Regions from separate parts of the Rathayibacter sp. VKM Ac-2835 genome, predicted to be linked through region 1. Evidence: predicted binding sites of a transcription regulator. Region 1 holds the regulator's gene; the other holds the start of a gene.

Region 1 (3,810 bases):
CGAGATGACCAAGTGGTTCGACTCCAACTACCACTACCTGGTGCCCGAGATCGGTCCCGAGACGGTCTTCTCGCTCGCCGACACCCGCCGGATCCGGGAGGTGGCGGAAGCGCGGGAGGCCGGCTTCACGACGCGGCCCGTCCTGGTCGGGCCGGTGACCTACCTCCTGCTCGCCAAGCCGAGCGAGTCGGCCCCGGCCGGCTTCGAGCCGCTGTCGCGCCTGGCCGACCTGCTGCCCGTCTACACCGAGCTGCTGGCCCGCCTGCGTGCGGCGGGGGCGGAGTGGGTGCAGCTGGACGAGCCGGCGCTGGTGTCGGAGTCGATCGAGGTCGATCGCGCCCGCGTGCTCGCCGCCACCGAGGAGGCCTATCGGGTGCTGGGCGGAGCGGCGGATCGGCCGGCCCTGTTCGTCGCAGCACCGTACGGCGACCTCGGCGACGCGCTGCCCGTCCTCGCGGCGGCGGAGATCGAGGCGATCGGCGTCGACCTCGTGAAAGGCGCTACGCCGGCGACGACTCCCGGGCTCGAGGGCACCGTGCTCGTCGCGGGGGTCGTCGACGGGCACAACGTCTGGCGCGGCGATCTCGCCGCGGCGTTCGCGAAGGCGGAGGCGCTGCGCTCGCTGACCTCGCGCGTCGCCGTCTCCAGCTCCACCTCGCTCTTCCACCTGCCGCACGACGTGACCGACGAGCCCGATCTCGACGAGCGCCTGGTCACCTGGCTGGCCTTCGCCGACCAGAAGGTGCAGCAGGTCGCCGCGCTCGCCCGCGGGCTCGACTCCGGCCGGGACGCGATCGAGCCCGAGCTGCGCGCCGCGACCGCCGCCCTCGAGGACCGGCGCTCGGCGCCCGGTGTCCGCGACGGCGCCGTCCGCACGCGAGCGGCGGCCCTCCGGCCGGAGGACTACCGGCGCGCGTCCTACGACGCGCGTCTCGCGGCACAGGAGGAGGCCCTCGGCCTGCCGCCGCTGCCGACGACGACCATCGGCTCGTTCCCGCAGACCCGCGAGATCCGCACGGCGCGAGCAGCCGTGGTCAGGGGCGATCTGACCGAGGAGCAGTACGCGACCCGCATGTGCGACGAGATCGAGCGGGTCGTGCGCCTGCAGGAGGAGATCGGTCTCGACGTCCTCGTGCACGGCGAGCCCGAGCGCAACGACATGGTGCAGTACTTCGCCGAGAACCTCGACGGCTTCGCGGTGACCCGCAACGGCTGGGTGCAGTCCTACGGCAGCCGCTGCACGCGGCCGTCGCTGCTGTGGGGCGACGTCTCGCGCCCCGCGCCGATCACCGTCGAGTGGTCGAGCTTCACCCAGTCGCTGACCGACCGCCCGGTGAAGGGGATGCTGACCGGGCCGGTCACGATCCTCGCCTGGTCGTTCGTCCGCGACGACCAGCCGCTGAAGGAGACGGCCGAGCAGGTGGCGCTGAGCCTCCGCGACGAGATCGCGGACCTCGAGGCCGCCGGCATCCGCATCGTGCAGGTGGACGAGCCGGCGCTGCGCGAGCTGCTGCCGCTCGAGAAGGACAACCAGCCGGCGTACCTCGAGTGGTCGGTCGGCTCGTTCCGCCTGGCGACCGCGGGGGCGGCGACGGCGACGCAGATCCACACCCACCTCTGCTATTCGGAGTTCGGCGTCGTCATCGACGCGATCGACCGGCTCGACGCCGATGTCACGAGCATCGAGGCGGCGCGCTCGCGGATGGAGGTCGTCGCCGACATCGAGCGGTCCGGCTTCGCCCGCGGGATCGGCCCCGGCGTCTGGGACATCCACTCGCCGCGCGTGCCCGGCGAGGAGGAGGTCGCCGAGCTCGTGCGCACCGCGCTCGACGGTATCCCCGCCCGGCAGCTCTGGATCAACCCGGACTGCGGACTCAAGACCCGCGGCTACGACGAGACGGTCGCGTCGCTGCGGAATCTGGTGAGCGCGGCGACGGCCGCGCGCCGGTCGCTGCTGGAGGACGCCGCCCGCTAGACCCTCGGGCTGCCAGGCCCGGAGACGCAGGAGGGGCGGACGGCTCGATGCCGTCCGCCCCTCCTGCGCGTGCTGCGCCGCCGCGTCAGACCGAGCGGAGCACCGCGACGATCTTGCCGAGGACCTCGGCCTCGTCGCCGAGGATAGGCTCGAAGTTGGAGTTGCGGGGGAGCAGCCAGGTGTGGCCGTCGCGCTGGCGCAGCACCTTGACGGTCGCCTCGCCGTCGAGCATCGCCGCCACGATCTCGCCGTTCTCCGCGGTGCGCTGCGAGCGGACGACGACCCAGTCGCCGTCGCAGATGGCCGCGTCGATCATCGACTCGCCGACCACCTTGAGCATGAAGAGCTCGCCCTTGCCGACCAGCTGGCGGGGGAGCGGGAAGACCTCGTCGATCTGCTGGTCCGCCATGATCGGCACGCCGGCCGCGATCCGGCCGACGAGCGGCACCATCGCCGCGTCGGCGACCGTCGCCGTCGACTCGAACGAGCCGTCGTCCTCGGTGGAGCTCGGCACGTCGATGAGGATCTCGAGCGCGCGGGGGCGGTTGGGGTCGCGGCGCAGGTAGCCGCTGAGCTCGAGCTGGTTGAGCTGGTGCGTGACGCTGGAGAGCGAGGCGAGCCCGACGGCGTCGCCGATCTCGCGCATGCTCGGCGGATAGCCGCGGCTGGACACCGAGCGCTGGATGGCGTCGAGGATCGCGAGCTGCTTCGCGCTGAGGTTCTTCCGGCGGCGGCCGGCCGCGGGCTTGGCCGCCGCCTTCGCCTTCGGCGCCGGAGTCGTCGTCCTGGCCGGCCTCGCTCCGGCCGTCTGCGCGTCGCTCACGATCGTCCCTCTCTCGGTGCGCACGCCGCGTGCGCGCCCTCTCCGCCCGAGTCGAGCACCGATGTCGGTGGTCGCTGCTGTACTGACTGCGGACTCTCGAAACTGTATCCGGCGGGGGTCCGCGTTCGAAACATTCGTTCGAGTGTGTCGCGCGATCCAGCAACGGATGCGGCGCGACCGGGTCTTGCCCGACGCGGTATTCGAAGATATATTCGGAACAGAGGTTCGGACCGGGTCCTCCCGGCCGAGGACCCGGCCCGAACCCCTGCTGAAAGGAGCGATCACCATGACCGCACAGCTCTCCACCACCGCGTTGCACCAGACTCCCGCACAGCACGTCACTGCTGCCGAGCAGCCCGGTGCGCGCACCCGGCTGCGCCTGACCCGTCGCGGCCGCGCCGTGCTCGCGACCCTCGGCGCCCTGCCGCTCGTCGCCGGAGCCTTCGTCTTCGGCCTCAACGGCGGCGGAGCCGTCGCCTCGGGCGAGAGCGCCGACATCGAGTTCCAGTACGTCACCGTCCGCGCCGGCGAGTCCCTCTGGTCCCTCGCGGAGGAGCTCGCGCCGCAGTCCGACCCGCGCGACGTCGTCTACGACATCCAGTCGCTCAACCAGCTGGCGAACGCCGGCCTCGAGCCCGGTCAGCGCCTCGCCATCCCCGCGCAGTACGAGATCGCGGGCTGATCGAGCGCGTCGAGCGCCCCGGTACCATTCCGGGGTGACGACTCTCGACGATCTCCCCCTCCGCGACGACCTGCGCGGTCAGCAGCCCTACGGCGCTCCGCAGGCCGTCGTCCCCGTGGCTCTCAACGTCAACGAGAACACCCACCCGGTCCCCGACGACGTCATCGCCGACATCGTCGAGCGGGTGTCCGTCGCCCTCCGGACGGTGAACCGCTACCCCGACCGCGAGTTCCGCGAGCTGCGCGACTCGCTGGCCGGCTACCTCGGCCACGGCCTGGCGGCCGACTCGATCTGGGCCGCCAACGGCTCGAACGAGGTCCTCCAGCACGT
Region 2 (3,810 bases), on a different contig from region 1:
ACCTCATGGAGCAGGCTGCGGACGACTGTGACGCTCTCTCCGCCGTTCTGGACGCGCACCAGGTCGCTCATCTCGTGTGCCAGTCCTCCGGGACTGGCGGCCGGCACCTGTGGATCGCACTCGCCGAGGGTGCTTCGGCCGAGTTGGTGGCTCGGCTGGCGATCGCCGCTCGCGCGAACTTCCGCACGCTGGATCACGGGATGCTCTGCAACCCCCGCACCGGCGCCGCTCGACCTCCCCTGTCCCCGCACCGCGACGGCAGCTTCTCGAGCGTTCTGCGCGGTCGCGCGGAGGAGCTGCTGGATGCGACCGTCACCGCGGCCGCCATCGAGGCCGTGACCGCTGCGCTGCAAGCCTCCCGCCCGCCGCGCGCCATCGACGCTGCTCCCCCGGCCGTCCCGACCACCACGCATCGGGCACACCGCCAGCTCAGCGCTGCCGGCGCCGGACACATGGCGGCCGCTGGTGGCGGTGCGAATCCGTCGTGGACGGCGTTCATGTGTCTGCTTTCCGCGGCGCACGCCGGCTGGTCCTTGACCGACGTCGAGCACGCCGCTCGGACCGCTCCCGGGATGGAGCACTTCCGGACCAAGAACACCGGTCGCGGCCACCGCCGTCCGCGCTCGCGCGACGAAGCGGCGGAGCGCCTGACGCGGCAGTGGGAGAAGGCGCTCCAGTACGCGGCGCTGCACGCTGTTCTCCCGTCCGAGCGCGAGCCGGGCGACCTGGTGGAGCTGGAGAGTCTCGTCGGCTCCGTCAGCGCTCTCCTCGAGCGGTTCCGGGTGAGCCCGGGCCGGTGGGGTCGGACCGAGCGGGCGACGTCGGAGAAGACGATCCTCACCGCTCTGGCCTACCTGACCCTGCACACCGGCAAGCGCACCGTGGCCGCGTCCATCCGTGACCTCGCCCTCCTCGCGGGCCTGGGGCGCACGACCGCGGCCAGCGCCCTGCGGACGTTGCGCGAGGACGGCTACGTGCAGCTCGCCGTCCGCGCTGACGGCTCGAACGCCAGCGAATGGCGACTGTCCGAGCACCTTTCCACAGGCTCACTGCAAGGTCCGGTCACAACCACTAATAACCCCCGCCCCCCCGGGCCGATCTTCACCGAACGAACCGTGCTCCTCACCATGCTCGAAGCGGACCTCACCGACACCCGGCACGACCTCTTCACCCGCGCCGGCCTGGGACACCTCGCAGGCAAGGCCTACGCGCTGCTGCGCCGCGAAGGGACCCTTCCCCTCGACGCCGCCGCCACGTTGCTCGGAGTCACCAGCCGTACCGCCGCCACCGCCCTCTCCCGCCTGCGCACACACCGGCTGATCATCAAGCACACGACCGGGTGGACCCGCGCCAAGCGCGACCTGCGCACCGCCGCAGCTCGAACCCTCGGCGTTGACGGAGCCCTCGCAGATCGAGCCCACCGTTACGACGTCGAGCGCGAAGTTTGGGCCTGGTGGCAAGCCGAGCTGACCCACCGCTCCTCCTCCCCCAGGCAACGCCCTCGACGCCGACACGTCACGAGCCGACCCCTGTTCGAGGACACCACACCAGGTGAGCGCGTCTGGCCGCTCTACCCCCGCGACGCCGCCGGCCGCGGTGATCACCGCGAAGCACTGCACTGGGGACGCACCGGCATGCTCGCCCCCGGATCACTCTGGTGGTCCTCCACCGCTGCCTAGCCCCGACGCTGACCCTCGAGGTCGACGCGGATTCCCGACGAGCTCGACGCGCCCGAGACGGCTCCGCCGACCGGCCGAACGACTGGCGCACACGAGCGCTGTCGGACCCTCCGACCTACACTCAATTTGCATCGAACATATGTTCGAATGAATTGGGAGGCACCGACATGACTGTGACGATCGTGGATCGGATCTCGACTCCGATGCTGGACGCCGTGGCGATCGCGTTCCTCGTCGCCGGCGACGCGGTAGCCGCCGGGTTCCCCTCCCCCGCGCAGGACTACTTCGACGGCTCCCTCGACCTCAACGACCACCTCATCCGCGACAAGACGTCGACCTTCATCGTCCGCGTCTCCGGGGAGAGCATGATCGACGCCGGCATCAGCGACGGCGATGAACTGGTGGTTGATCGCTCCCTCTCCCCCAAGCACGGCAACGTCGTCGTCGCGATCCTCGACGGCGAACTCACCGTCAAGCGCCTCGAACTCTCCCCCGGCGGCGTCATCCTGCGCGCTGAGAACTCCGAGTACCCGCCGATCCTCGTCCCCGAGCTCAGCGACCTCCAGATCTGGGGCGTCGTCACCGTCTGCCTCCATCACCTCCACCGTGCGCTCTGAACAGCGCAAGCGTCATCCTCACCAACCTCTCCCCCAAGAACTCCCACGCCTTCCTCGACGTCTTCGACACCGCCTTCGACACCAAGGGCCTCGGCGCGACCATCGATGCCGTGACCAAGCGCCACGGCCGCTCCGCTGTCGGCCTCGGACTCGCCGGGATCCGCAAGGGACCCGTCTGGACGATGAAGCGCGGCGTGCTTTCCCCACGCTCCACAACCCACTGGGGCGAACTGGCGACGGCGTTCGCGCACTGACCGCAGCTGCCGGCGCACGGAAACCTGAACCAGATTGCGGTGTGAGTCCAAACTTCGGAAGGTTCAGAACTACGAAGTCTGTAACTCTGTTCACGCTTCTCGTGCCGTTATCTGTAAGTTACAGAATGACGAAGTCAGTAAATTACAGAATCACGAACTCTGTAAGTCACATTGCAGGGGGAGCCCAGTGCGTCTGCGGAGACGGAGGAGGACAGATCTACAGAGTTACAGACCTTGTAGTTCTGTAGATTGAGGCTTAGCTGCCGGCCGAAGCTGTTGGTAGCGGCAGTGGGGGTTCCGCGTGGCACCTGGACCTGATGGAACGAACCGGTTCAAGCGTCGGAAGAGACTTGCTGCGTGAGCATCGGTCGATGTGCCAGCCCTGCTCGGAGGGTGACCGGGTGCAACTTGGGTCGTCGGCGTAGCGGTCGACCGTGCACTTCGTAAGTTACAGACTTCCGAAGTTAGAGATCTTCAGCCGAACTTTGGTAGTCTGTAATTACCGAAGTGATAGGAGCATCCATGCGCATCGTGTCCCTGGCGAATCAGAAGGGCGGGGTCGGGAAAACGACGAGTCTGATGAACCTTGCGGCCGTCGCTGCCAAGAACGCGCGAGTGCTCGTGGTCGACGTCGACCCCCAACAGTCGACCACCATGTGGGCGGCTCGGGCGGGGGAGCGGCTGCCCTTCGACTTCGCGGAGAACACCGACCCCAACACGCTCACACGCCTGCGGGAGCTGCCGTACGACGTGGTCTTCGTAGATACACCAGGAAACCTGACTGATACGGCGATCCTCGGTGCCGTTCTCGACGTCTCCGACTTCGCGATCGTGCCGATGGTTCCAGAAGCGCTTGCTGTCGATCCGACGCGCAACACGATCAGCAAGCTCATCGAGCCGCGAGATGTTCCGTACCGAGTCCTGCTCGGCAAGGTGGACATGCGTGTACCGAACCTCCTCGAAGACTGGGTCAATCTCGTGGATGTAAGCCTCAAGCTCCCTCGCTTCAAGCAGCACATCCGACAGTACAAATCGATCAGCGATTCGCCGCTCACCGGAGACGTTGTGACGCAGTACCCCGACACCAGGCAAACCGCCAATGCGATCTACGACTACAACGCAGTCGCCCTGGAGCTCACCTCCATCTGGGCGCACTCGACCACGAGGAGCTCCTAATGGCCCGCCAGGACCTCAGTGCAATGCTGTCTACGCCGCCTCAGGCGGATCTGTCTCTCACTCCCCCCGAAGCATCCCCAGAGG

What was found. Region 1 encodes LexA, which represses DNA repair genes until DNA is damaged. Its sites were predicted from a motif close to TCGAACANNTGTTCGA; they were not measured.
Positions count from the first base shown of each region.
Region 2: a site for LexA is predicted at 1,811-1,826, ahead of HRK28_RS19465 (LexA family transcriptional regulator). Genes of this name have one in related genera too.

Region 1 is NZ_JABSNQ010000002.1:1,257,291-1,261,100, forward strand. It holds gene metE (5-methyltetrahydropteroyltriglutamate--homocysteine S-methyltransferase) at 1-1,975, shown strand, start outside; gene lexA (transcriptional repressor LexA) at 2,061-2,798, opposite strand; gene HRK28_RS13615 (LysM peptidoglycan-binding domain-containing protein) at 3,085-3,480, shown strand; gene HRK28_RS13620 (histidinol-phosphate transaminase) at 3,515-3,810, shown strand, end outside.
Region 2 is NZ_JABSNQ010000005.1:109,374-113,183, forward strand. It holds gene HRK28_RS19460 (hypothetical protein) at 1-1,679, shown strand, start outside; gene HRK28_RS19465 (LexA family transcriptional regulator) at 1,847-2,296, shown strand; gene HRK28_RS20930 (DUF4113 domain-containing protein) at 2,398-2,550, shown strand; gene HRK28_RS19475 (ParA family protein) at 3,073-3,726, shown strand.